One region of the Flavobacterium sp. RSSA_27 genome, then DNA from elsewhere that is predicted to be linked to it. Evidence: riboswitches for the same ligand, from Rfam matches in the RefSeq annotation. Region 1 holds a riboswitch; the other holds the start of a gene.
The links. Region 1 has a riboswitch for S-adenosylmethionine ahead of ACSVH5_RS05175 (homocysteine S-methyltransferase family protein). Riboswitches for the same ligand answer to the same signal wherever they lie in the genome.

Region 1 (11,476 bases):
CGTAAATAAACTCCTCACGAGAAGTGGTCACATCAATAAATGGCGGTTTGAACTCCATCAACGGATCGATGTTGTCATATAATTCCTGAATGCTTTTGCCTTTTTGTGGCGGAATAATTTCAAAAGAAAACAAAGTTTCTCCTTTGGCGTTTTCTATATGTTGTGTTACTTTCATACTACAAGTTTATTGTTCATTGTTTGTTGTTGTTGTTAGTTCTGATTCCAAAACCATAAACTATAAACCAACAACTATAAACATTTTTTAATCAGCTATATTCGGATTCAACCATTTCATGGCTACATCGGTCGAAACATTTCTTCGTTTGGCGTAATCAATTACTTGGTCTTCTTTTATTTTTCCAAGTCCAAAATACTTGCTTTCTGGATTTCCAAAATAGTATCCAGAAACAGATGAAGCAGGCCACATCGCCATACTTTCCGTCAAAGTCACCCCGATTTCTTCTTCAACGTTTAATAATTTCCAGATAGTCGGTTTCTCTAAATGGTCTGGACAAGCTGGATATCCTGGTGCTGGTCGAATTCCTTTATACGATTCTTCAATCAAGTCCTCTTTACTTAAGTCCTCATCAGCGGCATAACCCCAAAATTCTTTACGCACTTTCTCGTGTAAATATTCGGCAAATGCCTCTGCAAAACGGTCGGCCAAGGCCTTCACCATAATCGAATTATAATCGTCTAATGCGGCTTCAAATTCGGCAGCCCATTCCTCTACTCCAAAACCAGTGGTTACGCAAAACGCTCCCATATAATCCACTTTCCCACTTTCTTTTGGCGCAATAAAATCAGACAAAGCGATATTTGGCGCCCCTTTGGTTTTTTGAGCTTGCTGACGTAAAGTCAAAAATGTTTGTAATGGATTTCCATTTTCATCTTTCAATTCGATATCGTCGTCGTTGATTTGATTCGCAGGGAAAATTCCGTAAACGCCTTTTGCTTTTAACTTTTTCTCCTCCAAAATGACTTTCAGCATGGCTTGAGCATCTGCAAAAACCGAAGCGGCTTGTTCACCCACTACCTCATCGGTTAAAATTGCAGGATATTTGCCAAATAATTCCCAAGTTCTGAAAAAAGGCGTCCAATCGATATAAGGCACTAATGTTTCTAAATCGACTTCTACGATTTGTTTGCCAATTACTTTGGGTTGTACTGGTGTAAAATTATCCCAATCCAATAGCAATTTGTTTTTTCTAGCATCCTCGATAGACAAGAAATTTTTATCTCGTGAACGATTCAAAAACGTTTCTCTAAAGGCATCGTATTCTGCACGAATATCTGCCGCATATATTTTTCGATTATGGTCCAATAAATTACCCGCTACAGTTACTGCTCTCGAAGCATCGTTGACGTGAATTACCGTTTCTCTGTATTGAGGCGCAATTTTCACGGCGGTATGCGCGCGCGAAGTAGTGGCTCCACCAATCATTACAGGGATTTTCATATTGCGTTTGTCAAGCTCTTTGGCTAAATACACCATTTCGTCCAAAGACGGCGTAATCAAACCGCTCAAACCAATAATATCTACCTCGTGTTCAATAGCTGATGCGATAATTTTTTCTGGAGGCACCATCACACCCAAATCAACTATCTCATAATTATTACAAGCCAATACGACTGAAACAATATTTTTACCAATATCGTGAACGTCTCCTTTTACGGTAGCCATCAGAATTTTTCCATTACCTTGTTTATCGCCAACTTGCTTGGCGGCTTCAATGAAAGGTAAAAGATACGCCACTGCTTTTTTCATCACACGTGCCGATTTTACCACTTGTGGCAAAAACATTTTTCCCGAACCAAACAAATCGCCCACGACATTCATTCCAGCCATCAAGTTGATTTCGATTACTTCGATGGGCTTTTCGGCGGCCAAACGTGCTTCTTCTACATCGGCTTCTATAAATTCATCAATACCTTTGACCAAAGCGTGTGTGATACGGTCTTGTAAAGAACCCGAACGCCATTCTTGTACCGCTTTCTCGTTGCTCTTTACATCACCTTTTACATTTTCTGCAAAGTCCAACAAACGCTCAGTAGCATCATCACGTCGGTCCAGAATCACATCTTCTACGTGCTCTAATAAATCTTTTGGAATATCGTCATAAATCGTCAACATTTCGGGATTAACAATTCCCATCGTCATTCCGTGTTGAATACCGTGGTACAAGAAAACCGAGTGCATCGCCTCTCGCACCACATCGTTTCCTCTAAACGAAAACGACACATTACTCACCCCACCACTAACGTGCGCGTGCGGTAAATTTTCGCGAACCCATTTAGTCCCTCTAAAGAAATCCAAAGCATTCAAACGGTGTTCTTCCATCCCTGTTGCTACTGGAAAAATATTCAAATCGAAGATGATATCTTGTGGTGGAAAATGTACTTTGTTCACCAAAATATCATACGAACGCTGGCAAATTTCGATACGTCTTTCGTAATTATCAGCTTGACCCACTTCGTCAAAAGCCATCACAATCACCGCCGCACCATACCGTTTGATTAAGTTCGCGTGATGAATGAATCGCTCCTCGCCTTCTTTCAAAGAAATCGAATTCACGACACATTTCCCTTGCACCACTTTCAAACCCGCCTCAATGATTTCCCATTTCGAGCTGTCAATCATAATCGGCACACGCGAAATATCCGGTTCGGCTGCAATCAAATTCAGGAATTTGGTCATAGCATATTCGCCATCCAACATTCCTTCGTCCATATTGACATCGATAATCTGTGCGCCACCTTCTACTTGTTGGCGCGCAATATCCAATGCCTCATCGTATTTCTCTTCCTTTATCAATCGAAGAAATTTTCGCGAACCCGTCACATTGGTTCGTTCCCCTACATTTACAAATACGCTATCGGGCGTGATGATTAGGGGTTCCAATCCTGATAATACTAGGTTTCTTCTTTTTTCTGCCATTTCTTTATTTTGAGTTACTCAGTGGCTAAGTGGCTTAGACACTAAGTGATTTTCTATTCTATCATTTATATCCAGCTCGTGCTTCAAAACGAAACTGGGTTTTCTTTTTTTATTTTGGGCGTGTTCGCCGCGGCGAACGGGCTATCCGTTCCCGCTTTTTTTCTTGATAAAAAAATCAAGAAAAAAGAGCTCCACTACTATCCCTCACGCGGGCATTGTGCAATACAACACCTTTTTGTTTCAATGAAACGGTTCCGTTTTTATACTTCACAACGGAATGAATTTTCCTCTTACATCCAACGGATTAAAATCCGTTGCTACAAAATGATTCGTTCCTATGGAACTTATGCTGCTAGCGCGAGCGTCCCGCTCGTGCTTCTTCTTTCTTAAAATATTTTTCCTGCCTGTAGTATATGCACGAGCGTGACGCTCGCGCTAGCTGGAGATTCCTCCTCCGTCGGAATGACAAAAACAGGAACAATATTTTACATCACCGCAGTCGAAACCCTCGGCTTATACTCCTTAGCGATATCGGCAATTAATTTGATATGCTCTGGGGTGGTGCCGCAGCAGCCTCCTATGATGTTGATTAAATTATCTTCTAAATAAGAACGAATTTGCGCTTGCATTTCCTCAGGCGTTTCGTCGTATTCTCCAAAGGCATTCGGTAATCCTGCATTAGGATGCGCCGAGATATTGAAGGAGGTGTTATGCGACAAAGTTTGCAAATACGGTTTGAGCAAGTCGGCACCCAAAGCGCAATTGAATCCCACACTCAACAACGGAATGTGCGAAACCGAAATCAAGAAAGCCTCAACGGTTTGTCCAGAAAGAGTTCTTCCAGATGCATCGGTGATGGTTCCAGAAACCATAATAGGCACATCGATATTACGTTCTTCTTTGACTTCTTCGATGGCAAAAAGTGCGGCTTTGGCATTCAGCGTATCGAAAATGGTTTCTACCAAAAGAATATCACAACCACCGTCCAACAAGGCTTCGACTTGTTGTTTGTAAGCGATACGTAAATCATCAAAAGTTACGGCACGGTATCCTGGGTCATTCACATCGGGTGACATACTTGCGGTTCTGTTCGTGGGTCCAATAGAACCGGCTACAAAACGCGGTTGGTCCGGATTTTTGGCGGTGAATTCATCTGCTACTTCACGGGCTAGTTTAGCGGATTCGTAGTTGAGTTCGTATACCAAATCCTCCAAATGATAATCTGCCATTCCGATGGTGGTTCCTGAGAAAGTGTTGGTTTCTACGATATCGGCTCCTGCCTCAAAATAGGCGGCGTGCACGGCTTTGATGGCCTGTGGTTGCGTGAGGGACAATAAATCATTGTTCCCTTTTAACGGATGCGGAAAATCTTTGAATCGTTCGCCACGAAAATCTTCTTCGGAGAAATTGTAGCGTTGCAACATTGTTCCCATCGCTCCATCGAGTACGAGAATTCTTTTTTTAAGAGCCCCCCAAACCCCCGAAGGGGGAGTTTCTACTGCTATTTTTGAATCTTTTGACATAATTTCATTTTCTGCTAAGGCACTAGAGCACAAAGCTTTTTTTATTTATATTTTCTGTTACTCCTAATGTTTGAGGGAATACATTGCTTTTTTTGTTTCTAAATAAGCCTATTGCCAACTCCTTAGCCCCGATTGCAGCGGCATCCTTTTTTTATTTTACCCTGTCAGGGTTTTGAACCCTGACAGGGTAAAATAAAAAAAGATATAGCGGAAAGCGGGAACGTTGATGGCAAAAATGCGCCAATGATTCGCTCATTCAATTATTTAAAAATGTATCGGGAAAGGGGTTTGAAAAAATACGAGTCTGTATTTTGTTGTTATCTATCCGCGCTATGCTTGGTAGAATGTAGCACCTTCTTTAGAAAAGTAAAGGGTTGCTAAGGGTTCATCGGGTCTTTTCCCTCCGCCTTTCGTGATAACTTTCAATAAAAATAGGAACGGTGCAAAGTAACGACATAAGGCTAACAATTGCAAGTGTTTTTTTTAAAGATTCTGAGTAGCTAAGCGGCTAAGTTTCTATGCGAAAAAGGTTCTGAATTACTAAGCTTTTATTGAACTTAGCAACTCAGAACCTTGATGACTCAGCAACTTTTTTTTACACAATAGCTTTCACTACTGCTTTTGGCGCTTCTTTACGAGTACCGTCGAAGCCGTCTACACCTGAAACGGTGGTGTATTTCATCACATATTTTTTACCTGGATTGATAATTTGGTAAGCCGCTTGACACATTAACGTGGCTTCGTGGAATCCGCAAAGAATCAATTTTAATTTTCCTGGATAGGTGTTTACATCACCAATGGCGAAAATCCCAGGAATGTTGGTTTGATAATCTAAAGCATTGTTTACTTTGATGGCGTTTTTTTCGATTTCTAATCCCCAATCGCCGATAGGTCCTAATTTGGGTGTCAATCCGAAAAGTGGAATAAAATAATCGCACTCAATTTTTCGGTGAGCCCCTTCGATGTCTACATCTACTGATTCTAAACGCTCTGCTCCATTCAATCCAACCACTTCTCCTGGCGTAATCATTTTGATTTTACCTTCGTTTTTCAGTTCCTGCACTTTCTCCACCGAATCTAATGCGCCGCGGAATTCGTTACGTCGGTGAATCAAGGTTACCTCTGATGCAACATTCGACAGGAAAATACTCCAGTCTAGAGCAGAATCTCCACCACCAGCAATCACCACTCTCTTGTCACGGAATTTTTCTGGATTCTTGATAAAGTATTTGATTCCCTTGTCTTCGTAAAACTCGATGTCTTCGATTAAAGGTTTTCTGGGTTCAAAACTTCCTAAGCCTCCTGCAATAGCAATAACTGGAGCGTGGAATTTTTTCCCTTTGTTAGAAGTTACAATGAAAGTACCATCTTCTTGTTTTTCGATGGTTTCTGCACGCTCACCCAAAGTAAAACCTGGCTCAAATTGCTTGATTTGTTCCATTAAATTATCTACCAAATCTCCAGCTAATACTTCTGGAAATCCTGGAATATCATAAATAGGTTTCTTAGGATACAATTCTGATAATTGTCCGCCTGGCTGTGGCAAGGCATCCAAAATATGACATTTTAATTTTAATAATCCCGCTTCGAAAACCGCAAAAAGCCCTGTGGGTCCTGCTCCTATTATTAATATATCTGTTTTAACCATTTTTTTTATTTATAATTACTACTTCTTGTTTTTACTCATTTTGTTCATACAGATCGCGACCTGTCCCTACGGTGTTCAAATAAACGATTAATTCATTTAATGATTCGTGATAATTATCACTTGGGTGTTTTTTTTATTATGTACGGACAGCGCATGGACAGTGTACGGACAGGTCGCGACCTGTCCCTACGTGTATTATTTATTATTTTTTAATGCCTCGGTGATTTCGTTCATACGTTGCACCTTTTCTTCAAAATTGCCTTTTAACGTCTTGCGATATTCATTCAGGTTTTCGACCATTGTATTCACATCTTCTGGAATTACCTCTTCAAAAAATTCGCGCAATCGCTTGGCGGTTGTTGGTGATTTCCCGTTCGTTGAAATGGCGATTTTCACATTGCCTTTGGTCACAATCCCACCCAAATAATAATCGCATAAATTGGGCGTATCGGCAATATTACAAAGCAAATAACGCTTTCTGGACAAATCATACACGCGCTTGTTTACCTTCAAGTCATCCGTGCAAGCTATTACTAAATTACGCTTTCGAAGCATCCAACGATTGAATTTTTTGGGCGTCAATTTTACTGAAGGATGTTTTTCAGCCAAAGCTTCCAACTCGGGAAGAAATCGCGGTGCGACCACTTCAACATTCGCATTTGGGCTCGATTTCAACATAAAAGACAACTTTTCTAAACCCACATTTCCGCCACCTACAATCAAAACATTGAATTGATGTAGTTTTAAAAACACGGGATATAATTCGTTTCTTTCCATTGTTTATTTTGTTGGGGTCAGGTTAAAACCTGAGGGTTTTTGTTTATTTAGGTCAGGTCGCGACCTGACCCTACGATGAATTCCTCGTAAAATCCTTTTAATTTATTGCTTTCTTTTACCACTTCGCCAATAACAATGATGGCTGGATTACTCAAATTATGCGTTGCTACAACAGCTTCTATCGTTTCAATAGTTCCTACTCCAATTCTTTCTTGTGGAGTTGTTCCGTTTTGAATGATGGCAATCGGTGTTTCTCCTTTGCCTTCATTTTGAAACAATGTTACAATTTGCGACAATTTACTCATTCCCATTAAAATCACCACCGTAGCAGTTGATTTTGCAGCTAGCTGAACATCATTTGATAATTTTCTTGCGGACGTTGTGCCAGTAATTACCCAAAAGCTTTCAGATACCCCACGTTTTGTCAACGAAATCCCTTGATAAGCTGGAACTGCAATTGATGATGAAATCCCTGGAACTACAAAGGTAGGAATTCCAAAGCTTTCAGCGTGCTCAATTTCTTCACTTCCACGTCCAAAAATAAATGGGTCACCTCCTTTTAATCGAACAACGTGACCGTAAGTCAAGGCATTATCAACAATTAGTTGATTGATTTGCTCCTGCGAATAAGCGTGACTTCCTTTGCGTTTGCCTACAAATATTTTTATTGAAGATTTTGGCGCAAACTCCATTAGCTCTTCGTTAGCCAAAGCATCATACAAAACGACATCCGCTTCGGCCAAAGCTTTTACTCCTTTGATGGTTAACAAATCTGGATCACCAGGACCTGCACCTACTAAGGTTACTTTTGGAGCCCCACTTCTCACTTCATTAATAGGGAAGGAGGAGGAACTATTAACTGTTATTTTATAGCTCATACGCTTCCGCTTTTATGCTTTTGATAAATCTAGTGCTCTGTATGTTTCAATCGTTTCAAAAAACGCAGTTGCTGTAGCAATGTATGCTTTGGCAAAAGTTTCAGAAGGTTCGTTTTCTCTGATTTGATAAACCAATTCTTTAAAAGAACTAGCTAATTGAATTTTATTCGTTTCCACAAAAACAGTGTCAAACAAATCGATGATTCCAGCGTGATGATTTGTTTTTTGGTTTTCGGCCAATAACAATGCTTTAGCTCCATTCACTAATCCTGCGTAAGCTAAGTAAATCGCATCCGACCATTTTTTATCGTTGTAAGCTTCTTGAGCAAAACCTAATTTTTCTTTCGCTTCGAACAACAAGGTTGCAACCAAATCGATTACTACACCCGCACATTCACCCACTCCAACTGCTTTTACATAGTTATCGGCGTTGCCCCAATCTACAAAATCAGCTTCGGTTAAATTGGTCACATCGGCTAAGGGTTTCAAAAATTCGTAGAAATATTTCTCGCCTTTAGCATCATAATACTTCAAGAAAGACTGTCCGTTGGCATTGGCTTCAAAATCATTCAAGATTAATCGTAGGGCTTCTGGACCACGACGACTTGGGATTTTGATTACTTTATCCGAAAAACGTCCTTGTCCGTTTCCTAAATTTCCTCCACCTAATAATACTTGTAAGGCTGGTGCCACCAGTTTACCCGCATTGATAGACATTCCTTGGAAACCAATTTCGGCCATATTGTGTTGGCCACAAGCGTTCATACAACCACTAATTTTAATTGTAATCTCGTTTGAATTGGCATAGTGTGGATATTCTGTCGCCAACACTCTTTCTAGTTCTACGGCAATTCCGGTACTACTCGCGATTCCCAAATTACAAGTATCCGTTCCTGGACAAGCAGTGATGTCAGCAGTGCTGTTGTAGCCCAACGTAACAAAATCTAATTTGGCCAATTCTTGGTAGAAGAAAGGCAAATCTTCTTCCTTAATATGACGAATTAAAATATCTTGACGTAACGTAAAACGCAATTCATTAGTCGCGTAATTTTTGATTAAATCGGCCAATTGTCGGGCTTTATCAATATAAAAATCGCCAAGCGCTACTTTAATTCCGATAGCCACATAACCCGCTTGTTTCTGTGGAATAACATTGGCTTTTTTCCAAGCTTCGAAGGCAGCGACATCATCAATCACAACTTGTGGAGCATCCAATATTGGCGTTGGAATGGCATTTTCGAAAGGAGTAGTATCAATTTCAACTACTTGATGCGATAAGGCTTTTTTCTCTTCTTCCACCAATCGTAAAAACTCCTCTTTCCCAATTTCTTTAATCAAAAACTTCATTCTCGCTTTCAAACGTTTGGCTCTTTCGCCGTGACGGTCAAAAATTCTCAATATTCCTTCTGTGGTTGGAATAATTTGATTGGCTGGAATGAATTCAGACAATAATTCGGCGTGACTAGGTTGTGACCCTAAACCGCCTCCAAACAACACTTTGAATCCTTTTTGACCATTAACAATCTTTGGAATAAATCCTAAATCGTGCAAATAGCTCAAAGCCGTATCTTTATCAGAAGAAGAAAAAGACATTTTGAATTTACGTCCCATTTCCTGACACACTGGATTTCTCAAGAAAAATTCGAATAATGCGTGTGCATATGGAGACACATCAAAAGGTTCGTCTGGGTCGATACCCGCAGTTTCACTTGCCGTAATATTTCTAACTGTATTCCCACAAGCTTCTCTAAGCGTAACATCATCTTTCTCTAGCTCAGCCCAAAGTTGTGGTGTTCTGTCTAAACTCACATAGTGAATTTGAATATCCTGACGTGTAGTGATGTGCAGGCGTCCTGTAGAATATTCTTCGGACACTTTACAGATACGGTGCAATTGTTCGCTTGTCACTTTACCAAAAGGCAATTTGATACGAATCATTTGCACGCCTTCTTGACGCTGTCCGTATACACCACGTGCTAAACGCAAGCTACGAAAACGCTCCTCGTCGATTTTTCCATCGCGGAATAAAGCAATTTTTCTTTCTAAATCGATAATGTCCTTTTGGACAATCGGGTTTTCTATTTCGGTTCTAAAACTTTCCATAATCCTTTCTCCAATAGCCCCCCAGCCCCCAAAGGGGGAGCTAGGAAAAGCAGCTAAGTTTAAATTGTTAGTTAATAGTTTATTGTTTGAAAAAATAACATTGCAATGTTATACCCTAGTTTATTCCCCCTTTGGGGGTTAGGGGGCTTGCCTATTTTATAAATCCAACTCCAGCGGTGGTATTAGTAGCAGGATCAATCAAAATAAAGGCACCATTTGATTTGTTATCTGTGTAACTATCAAAATAGATTGGTTTACTTAATTTGATGGTTACTTCACCAATTTCATTTATAGCCAATTGACTTGCTGGAGTTACCCCTGAATAATCAGTAGCGATTACATTTTTCACACTGTCAATCTTGGCTAAAACTCGGTTGGTGTTATGCTGCACTAAATATTTGGCGCCACCTACTAATTTTTTGCTGTCCATCCAGCAAATGGTTGTGGTTATTTCTTTTTCGATTTTAGGCAATTCGCTAGATTTAACAATCATATCACCGCGAGTCACATTGATGTCATTTTCCAATTCGATTGTGATAGAGGAACCTGCAATGGCTTCATCGTATTGCTTATCGAAAAAGTGAATGTTGGTTACTTTAGATTCTGTTAAAGAAGGTAAAACGGTTACCGCATCGCCCACTTTAATGGAATTCCCATATAATTTCCCAGCATATCCTCTAAAGTCGTGGTACTCCTCTGTTTTTGGACGAATAACGGTTTGCACTGGAAAACGTGTAATTCCATTTTCATAAATATCATTAGTTTCCAAAGACTCCAAATGTTCCAAAACGGTTTGCCCAGTGTACCAAGGCATATTTTCTGATTTTTGAGCCACATTCCCACCATTGATGGCACTTAGCGGAATATAACTTACATTTTGTTCCTTGTATGCACTTTTCGCGTTCAAGGCTTGAAAGTCAGCTTTAATTTTATTGAAAACTTCCTCTGAATACTCCACCAAATCCATTTTGTTAATGGCAACAATCACGTCTTTTACTCTCAACAAATTATTGATAAAAAAGTGACGGTACGTTTGCTCAATTACTCCTTTTCGAGCATCAATCAAAATAATCGATACTTGCGAAGTCGAAGCGCCTGTTACCATATTACGAGTATATTCTACGTGACCGGGTGTATCTGCAATGATGTAACTTTTTTTGGCAGTAGAAAAATAAATATGCGCTACATCTATTGTAATTCCTTGCTCTCTCTCGGCCACCAAACCATCGGTCGCCAAAGAAAAATCCAGGTAATCGTATCCTTTTTGCTTGCTGCTTTTTTCTATTGCTTCAATTTTATCAGTCGTCAAGGATTGTGTATCATACAATAATCTTCCGATTAACGTACTTTTTCCGTCGTCTACACTTCCTGCTGTTGCTATTTTTAAAACTTCCATTTATTTTTTGTTTAAAGTTTAAGGTTTAAAGTTGTTTAATCTCTTCCTCAAATCTTTTAATTTTTAAATCCTTAATCTTTCAATTGCTATTCTAAAAGTACCCTTGTTGTTTTCTTTTTTCCATAGCGGCTTCCGAACGTTTGTCATCGATTCTGGCGCCTCTTTCAGAAATGGTGGAAGAACGAATTTCTCCAACTACTTCAGCAATAGTGG
Region 2 (11,476 bases), on a different contig from region 1:
TTTAATTCGTAATAGAATTGTGCACGATCGATATAAATTTCAGGATCTGTAGGCGTTAACTTAAGCGCAAATTCATAATCTTCAAACGTCTTTTCATGATTATCAATTTTGTAATAAATATCACCTCTTAATTTATGTGCTATAGCTAATAAATTTTTATCTTTTGGTTTTATATATTTAATAGACTTATTAATATCTCTTAAAGCAAATGAATTTTGATTAAGAAATTTGTAGGTAAGCGATCTATAGTATAATGCTAAAGGATCATTAGGGTTGTCATTAATTTCTCTTCCTAAATATTCAAGGGCTTTTTCAAGATCATTTTCTTTTATAGCCTTTATTCCCTGTTCGAAATTATAGCTTTGAGCTTTACACATTAGTATTGTGAAAAATACGATACATGTAAAAAATGTTTTTTTCATTATAAACGTTTTTATTATAATTCAAATTGCTTTAACTTGTAAAGAATTGTAAAATTATATGAGATTCTGAAGTATTATCATGATTTTTATCATGGATTTGTGTTAAATATTTGATAATTAAATTGTTGTATTTTTTGCTCAAAAAATTTGATTGGAGGTTCATTATTTTGAAAATCCTAATTGTATCAAAAGCAAATTGGTTAGTTCTCATAACTACTTGATATGATTTCCTGAAATAATAAAAACATTAATAAACAAATTGCACTTTAGTAACTCATTATAAAAAAGCATCACCACAACCATGACTGACCAAAAATGATGCTTCTACTTTTTCTTTATTAAAATTCCAAAGCATCATCCGCTTTAATCCCGAATGGACACTCATATCAATTAAAATACAAAAATCCGTATTCATGTTATTAGCACGGCAAAAATCTAGGGCTTCGGAAGCCTTTGATTTTGCATTAGCATTGATTTTTTCTCTTACATGTTTTGTCTTGTTTTCTGATTTGTGACGCTTGCAATGGATCATCAATCCCATGATAGCGAGCAGTAATACTAAGCTTTGTTTTGTTTTCATGATTATTCTTCTAAAGCTTCCAATTTGGTAGGATCAATAAATTTATTGCATACCCCAAATTCCAACAATTGTCCGTTCTCGTATTCGAAATTGAAGGCCATTTTTGCAGTAAAAACGGTTTTGTCAAATGGTGGATCCAATTCGTTGATATGAAATTTCCAATAATAACCCGATACTTGTTTGCCTATATAGCAAAATAGGCATTGTGCTTCAAAAGGTCCCCTCTCAAAAATGGTAATGCCATCAGGGGCACTATTCCATTTTTTGAATTGACTTACAATTAAAGACAATACCTCCTGATAGTCTTCCCGTTCCTGCCACTCGTATTTTTGGAACAATAGAACAAAGGCTTCGCTATTAAAGGTTTGACAAGCTTCGTCTAAGTCTTTAATGAATTGTTGGGTTTTTTCAATAGAAAAGGGTTCTTGTTTTAGGGAAATAATGGTAGTGCTCATTTTTTATATTGTTTTCGGTTATCGGTTGTCAGTTGTCAGTTGTCAGTTGTCGGTTTTAGTAGTTGGTATTTGAAATGATTTTTTCTTAAATACTTTTTGAATTTCTGAGGGTATTTAGGAATTCTTGGATTGTGTTTTTGGTTTTTTCATAGGAAGATGATTTATGTTGCTTGTTTTCCTCAAGGTAGAGTTTTCGATTGACTTCTAACATAATGGATTGCACACTTTTGTCTTTTAAATACCATGGCTCTGGGACTAGACTACCACTATAGGGACGATTTATTCCGACAGTATACCCTTTTGCTTGCAAGAACGATTGAGCTTCGTTTACAAGATTTTGATTACAATGAAATGGGTCAAAACCTATGTTGAAGTCTGGACGAAAATCAGTTCGGTCCAAAGCTCTTTGATTGGGTAGGTTTGGGAAGGAATGACAATCTACGATTACCGCTTTTTGGTTACGATTTATTTCTTGATGGACTAATGAGATCAATTTTTGGTGGTGTGGGGTGTAATAATCTTGAAGTATTTTGTTGCGTAATTCTTCTGTTACTACCCGCATCGTTGTACCATTGTCTGTTTTTTCATAAATCATTCCCATTCCAAATTGAGCCATCACTTCCTCGGCATCATTGCTGAATCGTTCTACGTCGCAAAAGATGCGACTAAATGGAGCGATACAATCATCGTCTTGACTGTTACTGAATAAGTCATCGGTGTACCAATCGGTTAATTTGAGTATTTCATTTTCTAAAATACTATTGTCAACAACATAGCCTTCTTTTGATGGTAGGTGTGTAGAAGCGTGAGGGATATGCAAGATTAATTTTCTCATTATTCCATTCTGATTTTAGGATCAATAGCTTCGTTTTGTTCTAGCATTACCGTAGTATCAGGAAATACAATTACCACACGGTTTTGCTCTAATTCGAGCATCATTTTTTCTGTCAGGGCAATAAAGGCAGTTTTTAATGTTTGTACTTCATATTGAAATTTGGGGTATTGAATGATTTCAATGGTAACCGAAGGCTCTTCTTGACCAAGAAAGACAATTTCACACGGGGTAATTTTTGCGCTTATAGCGATACTATATGCTGAGTGAATGGCTTGCTGTGTTTTTGTTAGTGCTGCTTTGAATTCGGTTAAAGAAATAATGCTATTCGTATAGCCACGGTTTAGTCCGAAAGTGGCTTGTGCGGTAAAGGTTGGACAGGTGTTTGAGTTCATTTTTTTTATGGTTGCAGTTTTCGGTTTTTGTTTTTTGTTTTTTGTTTTTTGTTTTTTGTTTTGTGTCCTAATAGTACTATATAATTGAGTTAAGGGATGTTTTATTGTGTTTGAAATAATAATATTCTCAAAAAAATCAAAACACCACAGCCCCTTTAACTCCAAATTTTATGTTTCCTAGAAGTCGTTGCATCTTCGATTTCAAGAAGGGAGCATCAATGCGAGAAAGAATTTTTTTTTGCACACCATATTTTTTGAATTTTAAAATATGAATCAAAGCATAAAAACATTTGACTTCATGATAATGTACTAAAGGTTGGCTAAAATGATAAGGATGTTGTTTTTTCAAATTGTTCGAGGTTTGGGTGGGATCTGGCTAAGCTTTGGATGCGTTGGTTTTGTTGTTGTTTTTCTGTTAGAGATATATTGGGGGCTACGGCCCAAACATAAGTGCCATTGGGAGTTAGGATGCTCGAAATCCATGGAATTTCAAGGGTGACGGGTTGCTCTTTGTAAGCCAAAGCATCAATTTCGTGCTTTATACCGAAGAACATACCAGATTCCATGAAAATATAGTCTTCTTCTTCGATGAAATTGTATTGGGTAATGAAGTCATACAGTTTACTCTCTACCTCATCGGTATAGGCCATGAAACCAACTCCATAGAGTTTTCCATTAGTTACCCCTCCGAAATTTAATTCATGATCTAATTTAACTAAGGAACCCAACTTTTGATTGATGCTATTGACATTAAAGAGTAGGGTGTAGGCTGCAATTTTTAAAAATTCTTGATCTTGATATTTTATCATAAATGTAGGAATTAAAAAGTTAGTTCCCTTTGTTCCTTACAACAGCTTTTACTTCAAAGAAGTAAAGCTGTTAAAGGAAAACAAAAGGAGTAAAAGTTTAGTTGGCCATAAAATGGGCGACATTCATGGCGATTAATTTTCCATCGGGAGACAATAGGTTACCTCCAGAAGGGATGCTTTCGTTTACAGAAGATTCTTCTTTGTCGGGTTCAAAATAATAACAAAGGTCTTCGTTGATCACCAAACACATTCGTTTAGGAGACTCTTTTTTCGTTTTTTCAAAGATTTGTTGGGTTGCATGAAGTAACGCTTTTATTTTTTTATCCTCATTGGCCTCGATCTCCTCATTGATGTGAATAACAGCCCCAGGGTAGTTTTCTGGCTTGTCAACTCCTTCTTTGAGTAAAAGCAATGGTAATTGTGTATAAAAACTAGGCATACGTTGCTTGATGATCAAATAAGGGAATTTGCCAAAGTAGGGTGGGAAATTTTTACTTCCGAATACATCATCCTTTTCCCATTCAAAATAGTTGAATTTACTTTGACAACTACGAGATTTTTTTTCTAAATGCACCAAAAAAACAAAGCGTGCTTGGGTTTCTACTCTAAAAGAACCACTACCAGTGTGGGTACTAAAAGCTTTGCCTGTAAACTGTTTGTTTTGGTCAAAGTACCAAATTTCGTAAGGTACCACGCCTGTTAGGTCTAATAACGTAACGAGGTGCTCGTGTTGTATTTCGAGCAAGATTGGGGTAGTTTTACCGGTACAGAATTGACTGACTTGAACGGTTTTTTCATGGATTTCATGCGCATACACATGTGTACTCTCCGCTTTTGAGCAGAGTTCTTGGGTGTTGTTAACCCATTTGATGAATTTTGTTTGCATCACATAACAATTAAAAATTAAACAATTTGTTATGTCGATTCAATGCCGGAAAGAATTGTGGTTTCTCAACACATTTGAACGACTGTTCCGCATCTGAATCTGAACAAGTTCAGATTAAAAACCACCGTGTCGTGAGTAGATCGGTTGGCAGGAAACAAGTTTCCTTCTTGATGCTTGGCAAATATTGTAAATTATTTTTTTATTGTGCAACTAAATCACATGAAAAATTTTAAAAAGAGTTTTTAACTAATGAATAGTGAATAGTGAATAGTAATTAGTGAATAGTGAAAACACCAAAAATTAAAATGTCTATACCAATAGATGAAGTGGTTCTTAAATCGGTATAATTGGCTTTATGGGAGCAACCAAAAATGGTCAATGCCAATTCGAAATTTGGGAGTGGTTTTAAAAATTTACCCTCAAATTTGAAAAAAGGCTCCGAATATCAAAAACGAAGCCATGGCTTTTCAACTTACACACTCTTGGGATAGTGTTTATTTGGTGTAAACTAAGGTTGCTTTTTGATTTTTAAATCCAAAAACAAAAGCGAGTTGCCCAAATTTTTTGGACAAGTTGTTTGCGTTTTCAAAAGAAATATTGTGTATCAATATGCTTTCTTCAGACCATTTTTCATCTGCAGAACTCCCAACACCCGGGGTATAGTATAAGTTTAATTTTTTTACTTCTTCTATTAAATCTTCGTTTCTTTTGTTATTTTCCTGCTCCTCTAAAATTTTAGGGGAAGGATTCCAAGCCGTTATAAATGCCCAAGTTGTTAGTTCAGGGTATTCTTTTTCAAGTTCAGTGGATTCCTTGTCAATGTTTACTACAATTGTTTTGGTATCACTTACAAATACTTTAAAATTGGTTTCCGTATAGGCTTGATGGAGTTCTTGTGGGGTCATATTTTTGGTGTTGAGGTAAGGTTTTACTTGTTTGATGTTTCAATTTAAAACTTATAGTTAAATGTGTATTGCAATCCCATGGAAAGAGTCCAATTCGTTGAAAAGAGTTGTGTTTAAATTAATTAGAAGTACCCATTTGGCTTGGGTTTGAATTTGGAACCTTCCGTTGTTTTGGTTTATACTGTACGCTTTTCCGGTAAATTGGAGGTTTTGGTCAAAGTACCACATTTCATAGGGTGTTACCCCAGTACAGTCTAGAAAACTGGTGAGTTGGTTGTTATTGATGTGAACTAAAACAGGGTTATCTACTTGCGGCATCACCTCATATAAGTGAATGTTATTTGCGTTACTTTGAATTGGTACTACTTCAATATTTTTTGTGTGCAACTGTGTGCTATGATTTTTAGCTGTATTTTTTTCAATCAATGAAAGAGAAATTGTTTTTAGTCTTGATAAGGATGTTTCCATGTATAGTTTATTATTCGTTTGGTTATTCATTGGAATGTGATGATGTATTCCAAATCAGTATGCTAAAACAGCACAAGGTTGGTTTGCAGTTAGTGTTTCATTCATTTTTGAGGTGATAAATCGGTTTGCCAGTCATGTCAATTGTTTTAGTGAATTTTGATTCATCTGCTGCTATTTTTGACATTGCTATATTTCTTTTAGAAAAAGTAAAAAATGATGCACCCTTTTCTTTCATAAATTGGAACAATGCCTGCTTACCAATGCCTGTAGCTCTATTCTTCTCTAGAATGATAAGGCAAAGTTCATGGGCAAAAACTTGTTGTATGATGATTCCCTTTTTCATAGTATAAATATATCCTACTACGAACTCCTTGTGAATGATTCTGTAGAGTTTATGGATCATTACATGATATTTTGGCCTTCTAGAAAGTGGAAAAATACGAAAGTCCTCTTTGCTAAATGACGTAGCTATATCCTTAAAACGGATAGGGTCAATTTCTTCAAACAGTATCATGTATTGATTTACAATTACTCAATTATTTTTAAGGTCATTTTGTCATAAATTAAAAGATCAAAAGTTGACAAGTAGGAATCATCTATTTCTAATTTAATCTGGTATAAAGAATCTGAGTTAATCATATCAATATAACTAAAGGCCTCTGACTCAGCCCAAGATTCAAGGCTCTCTATTATTTGCGACTTCAAAATTTCATCTGCAGACAGATCAATTGTTTCTTTTGAATCAGGTACATTGTAAATTAGAGAATAATCTCCCTCTAACTCTACTGATTCATTATTAATTGTTGTATATAAATACAATTCTAAATTTTCTACTTCGTAGTTTGTACCAAGTTTTGTTTTTAAAATTTCATCATCATCTAATTCGAGCATTTCGAGTATATCTGAATCGTCGTACATATAATCTTTCAAATTAACATAATTTGTTTCTTTCAGTATTAATTTATCATTTTCAATGGTTGTTTCCAACGTTGCATCAAACATAAATCTATTATCTGATATCCAAACGGCAAGTTCCTCTTCTAGATCTGAAAACTGATCATTATTTTCTATTCCGTTTATATCAATAATTACATTTTTTATTTCAGATGTAAAACCAAAAGATTTTAATTTACCACTGCTGGTTAACTCTTTGATAGTATGGTATAATTCTTTGCTTATTTCTGCTTCCATTTGTTGATTTTTTAGTTGTTATTTAATGTTATGTATACTTCCTTTTATTTGCGACTTCTAGTTGATATACATCGCATAACTTAGGGCTAGGATTATACCCGCGCGATAGCCTGACGAAGTAAATACGCGATCTAACGTAATTCATTTTTTTCTTATGTATATTACTTTGCCTAAACCTATTTTATAGATTTGGCTGTAAACATCATCTCCTTTATTTATTGAGTTATTATTTTTTCTATTCTTTATATGTGGAGTATTTTCCAATTTTTTCTTATTCTCAATTCGTTTTATTGCTGTTAATCTTGCAAGTAGCATTTCTTTTACTTTTAAGAATTCAGATTCAGTTAGTATTTCAGAGTCGGTTTTTTCAATTTTTTTTTGCTTCAGTAAAACTTGAAGTTTATGTGTTGACCAATCAAGGTTATGTGCTATTTTTTGAATAGTTAAAGTTTTAAGTATATTTAAATCACTATTGTAATTTGGTTTTGTTATAGTAATTTTTGTTCTAATCTTTTCTTTTTTTAAAGTACAAACTTTTACTGGTTTTTTCTGAATATTATATTTTAGAATCTCGAGATTTATAAGACTTAAAGCGGCTTTTCGTAAGACAACATTTTGATATATTTTTTTCGATATCCGTCAAAAAATCACTTAGTTCGATATCACTGAATTGATTTTTCTTAAAAAATTTGTCTATTTCTGGAAAAGTAGATAAAAGGCTCATGTTGATTATTACTGAGAATTTTTGAGATTAGAATTTAAGTTTATCATCACAATTAATTACAATTATTTTTAATATGAAATACCCACTTTTGGTGATTTTTATCATTAATAAAGTAGATCGTTGTAATTGATTGAAATTGCATTAAGTTAGTGAATGATGTTATTAATTGCGATTTCATATTGGTATACCATCTCATGGATGATTGTATAGTATTTATCGAAATTTAATTTTGCACTATTTTTAATGGATATCCCTCTGAAAAGGCTTTCTCTTTTGTAGTCCATTTGGCTAGTAATAAATTTCATTACCATTATTACTTTAGAGAATATAATAAATTCACAATTGCTTTTTCATTTCATCCCCTTTTTCTGTAACCAAATATTTTTGTCGTGGATGGTTTGGGCTGTCAGGATATTTCAATTCAATTACCGCAATTTCTAATGCTGGATCTAAATAATTCTCTCTAAAATTCCTTCTGTCTTTTAGTCCAAGTTCATCTTGAATCTCTTGACGGCTCATTTCTCCTACCATTACTTTTAGCAGATTTCTAACTTCTACAGAACTTGGTGGGTAGTTGTTGGGTACTTGGTGGGTAGTTGTTGGGTACTTAGGGGGTAGTTGGTCGGTAGTTGGTCGGTAAAGGATGGTTTTAAACTCTTCTTCTTGGATAAAATCGCTAATCCTAGAATCATTCACATTTATAAAAGACTGGAGGTAATTTTTATAGTCATTTATTACCTGACTGTGAGTGTATAATGCATCCATATATTTGTAATGAATTGTTTTGTTTTTTGAATTATGTGATCTAATTTTTTATTTTCAATGCCAATTCAAACTCTTTCCCATAATCCAATCCTAATTCCGCTACGTGTTGAGGTATGGCTAACCTCCAAGAGGTGTAGTAATACGCTAACACTTGTTTACCCGAGAATCTTTTTTCGGGGATGCTTCCGATGATGTAGTCTTTTTTGTTGGGGTCGATGCCTAGGGTGCCAATCTTTTTCTTGAACAAAATTGCGGCGTAAGAAGCATATTTATTTTGAAAAATTATCATTAATGTAGAATTATTGCTTAAGCTCTAAAAGTACTTAATTCTGAATAAAAAACCTATTCAAAAAATGAACGATTTCCTTGATTTTTTAGCAAACTATGTTACTCTCTACGTAACAATACTTTACTACAAAATCTGTTAATTTAAAATTAGTAGTTTAAGTTTGCTTACGGTTTTCCTCATTTTTTGAAAAGAAGGCATTGGATTTTGAATACTTGAAATTTTTATTCTTTGCTAAATTTCGAGCTAAAATGGTCGATATAGTTTTCTAAAAGATAAAGTTCTATGAGATTGGAATCGTCGTCAGGGTATTGGGCAAGTTGCACAAAATTGAGACGTTGGTAGACAAATTTTTCACCAAAAATGGATTGTAGGATGATGTAAAGCGCCTCCTTCCAATTGTGGGTGTTGCAGTGTATGTTGTAGTTTTTGAGGTACACCATAATGTCAAATTTATCGCCGGTTTCGTTGCAACCTATGGGCAGGAATCTGGCTTGACTGGCCTTGATGGTGATGTCTTGAAAAATGAAGGGATGATCGCGTTCCTCCGAAAATAGTTCAAGGTCTTCTGTGGGTTGGATGAAGGCTTCAAATTCCCAGTTCTTGATTTTTGGTGCTTGATCAATGAGGTTGATAACGGCTTTGAAATACTCTGGATTGCCATTGGCGGTGATAGTAAGTGTAGCTATTGTATTTGGTTTATTGGAAAAGGAAATTACGAAGTAAATTTTTGAATCTTATCCTCTTTTTGCTTAATCCCCAACTTTTGAACTTGATCCGAGAAAACTTGAATGAATTGAAAAGGGTATAAAGGAAAAAACCCTTTAAATCATACGATTTAAAGGGTTTTGATTCAATTTGCTTTTCAGCTCGCGGAGAAAGAGGGATTTGTTTTGCCTCTTTAATCCTGTGTTATATAGTGTTTTAGCGAAATAAAAATCGTAAGGGTCTCGATTTTGAACCTCAAAAATAATGTCTTTTTTTGACAAATCTTATGAGGTAAATTTAAGAATAATATTTGACATAGTGGTTCATAAAATGAATTAGTTAGTAAAGACTTACCCCAAAATTAAAGGTGCTACTTGTTCATATTTTAGGCTGGTGTATTGACAAAACTCTTCAATGGAAACGTACTCATTTTCTACCTTGTTAAACTTTGTTCTGATATTTTGCATTACTCGGATGCTTTGTCGGTAACTTTTGCCGGTGATGCGTTGTATGTCTTTTGGGTAGATACATAACCTCTTGCTCTCTGTTTTCATACTCTATCTATAGCTTTGATTGGGCATTGACTTGTTTTAAACTGCTGCAATATAAATCCTTGTGGGACTAAAATTAGTAAATTTTTTCTTTTGTTTTAAGGCTCAGGATGAGTGCCATTTGTGTCGATTTCTGCCATTTATGTCGATTTGTGCCATTTGGTACGGCGGCATTTTTTTATGCGGTTTATTTGGTTAAAATTTGTATCATAATCAATCGATGAAAGGTTGCAACGGAAGATGATTGAGAGAGTTTGATGGATTATTCATTTTTAAATTTTAGGAATTATGGCAAGACAGAAAGGCATCATTAAATTGAAAGGTACTATCGGAGATATTACTTTTTACAAAACGAAAGACGGGCATTTGGCGAGAGAAAAAGGCGGAATCGACGCTAGTAGAATCGCCAATGATCCCGCTTTTCAAAGAACGCGTGAGAATGGTTCGGAGTTTGGAAGGGCTGGGAAGGCTGGAAAAGTACTTAGAACTGCGATGCGTCAGGTGTTGATTAATTCGGCAGACGGTCGAATGGTGAGCCGTTTGACGCAAGTCATGACAAAAGTCATTCAAGCGGATGCTACGAATCCGAGAGGGTTGCGCAATGTGATTGATGGCGAAGCAGAATTGTTGGCAGGATTTGAGTTCAATATTGGCGGGAAGTTGGGTACGACTTTGTTTGCGCCATTTGTGGGCACGATTGATCGTGTTTCAGGAACTATTGGTTTGAGTATAGCGCCTTTTGTTCCGATTACTATGATTGCAGCACCTTCTGGGACTACACATTTCAAAATCATATCTGCTGGTGCAGCTATTGATTTTGAAGCCGAGACTTTTGAAGTGGCTACCTCCGAAACTTCGATTTTGCCTTGGGACGCTACCTTGACAGCTGCAATAGATCAGGACAATTCGGTGAGTGCGAATAGCACGAATCCGTTGTTTTTGGCTTTGGGCGTGGAGTTTTACCAAGAGGTGAATGGGCAAATGTACCCATTGAAAAATGGGGCTTATAACCCACTTTCTTTGGTACAGGTAGTCGGCTTGTAGGATGGTTTTAGTCTTAAAAAGACAGTATTTCCCCGAAGGAACTAATGGTAAACTCGCATGTGAGGGTCAATTCATTTGTCATACGATTGAATTACCTTGGAAGAATAACGAAACGAGGGTTTCCTGTATTCCTGAGGGGGAATATTTTTTAAGCAAGCGCTACAGTACCAAACTTCAATGGCATTTGGAGGTATTGGATGTTCAAAATAGAAGTTTGATTTTGTTTCATCCTGCCAATAATGCCTTGCACGATTTGCATGGATGTATTGCGCCGGTAACGAAGATTTCTGGTCCCGGATTGGGATTACTGTCTCGAAAAGCATTTACTAAGCTGAAAACGTTAGTTTTTAAAGCATTGGATCAAAACGAAAGTGTATTGTTGCTTGTTGAATCTTAACCCTTAGACTCCTCTAGCATTGACGTTTTTTGTTTAAGAAGGGTTTCGACTGCGCTCA

Region 2: linked by a shared signal. The riboswitch ahead of ACSVH5_RS02340 (hypothetical protein) and the one ahead of ACSVH5_RS05175 (homocysteine S-methyltransferase family protein) in region 1 are both predicted to bind S-adenosylmethionine.

The regions. Positions count from the first base shown of each region.
Region 1 is NZ_JBPTTN010000003.1:38,217-49,692, forward strand. Features, by position in the region: gene metF (methylenetetrahydrofolate reductase [NAD(P)H]) at 1-175, opposite strand, end outside; gene metH (methionine synthase) at 263-2,938, opposite strand; gene ACSVH5_RS05175 (homocysteine S-methyltransferase family protein) at 3,424-4,461, opposite strand; SAM riboswitch class I at 4,776-4,883, opposite strand; gene ACSVH5_RS05180 (NAD(P)/FAD-dependent oxidoreductase) at 5,057-6,109, opposite strand; gene ACSVH5_RS05185 (precorrin-2 dehydrogenase/sirohydrochlorin ferrochelatase family protein) at 6,305-6,886, opposite strand; gene cobA (uroporphyrinogen-III C-methyltransferase) at 6,934-7,764, opposite strand; gene ACSVH5_RS05195 (nitrite reductase) at 7,777-9,867, opposite strand; gene ACSVH5_RS05200 (sulfate adenylyltransferase subunit 1) at 10,019-11,263, opposite strand; gene cysD (sulfate adenylyltransferase subunit CysD) at 11,355-11,476, opposite strand, start outside.
Region 2 is NZ_JBPTTN010000001.1:513,869-525,344, reverse strand. Features, by position in the region: gene ACSVH5_RS02370 (tetratricopeptide repeat protein) at 1-422, opposite strand, end outside; gene ACSVH5_RS02365 (hypothetical protein) at 700-1,002, opposite strand; gene ACSVH5_RS02360 (hypothetical protein) at 1,005-1,457, opposite strand; gene ACSVH5_RS02355 (N-formylglutamate amidohydrolase) at 1,543-2,292, opposite strand; gene ACSVH5_RS02350 (hypothetical protein) at 2,292-2,684, opposite strand; gene ACSVH5_RS02345 (hypothetical protein) at 3,005-3,493, opposite strand; gene ACSVH5_RS02340 (hypothetical protein) at 3,591-4,379, opposite strand; SAM-I-IV-variant riboswitch at 4,440-4,558, opposite strand; gene ACSVH5_RS02335 (DUF3293 domain-containing protein) at 4,874-5,284, opposite strand; gene ACSVH5_RS02330 (hypothetical protein) at 5,342-5,752, opposite strand; gene ACSVH5_RS02325 (hypothetical protein) at 5,850-6,155, opposite strand; gene ACSVH5_RS02320 (hypothetical protein) at 6,281-6,943, opposite strand; gene ACSVH5_RS02315 (hypothetical protein) at 7,814-7,972, opposite strand; gene ACSVH5_RS02310 (Fic family protein) at 8,004-8,432, opposite strand; gene ACSVH5_RS02305 (hypothetical protein) at 8,473-8,721, opposite strand; gene ACSVH5_RS02300 (hypothetical protein) at 8,943-9,161, opposite strand; gene ACSVH5_RS02295 (hypothetical protein) at 10,266-11,021, shown strand; gene ACSVH5_RS02290 (DUF5675 family protein) at 11,023-11,418, shown strand.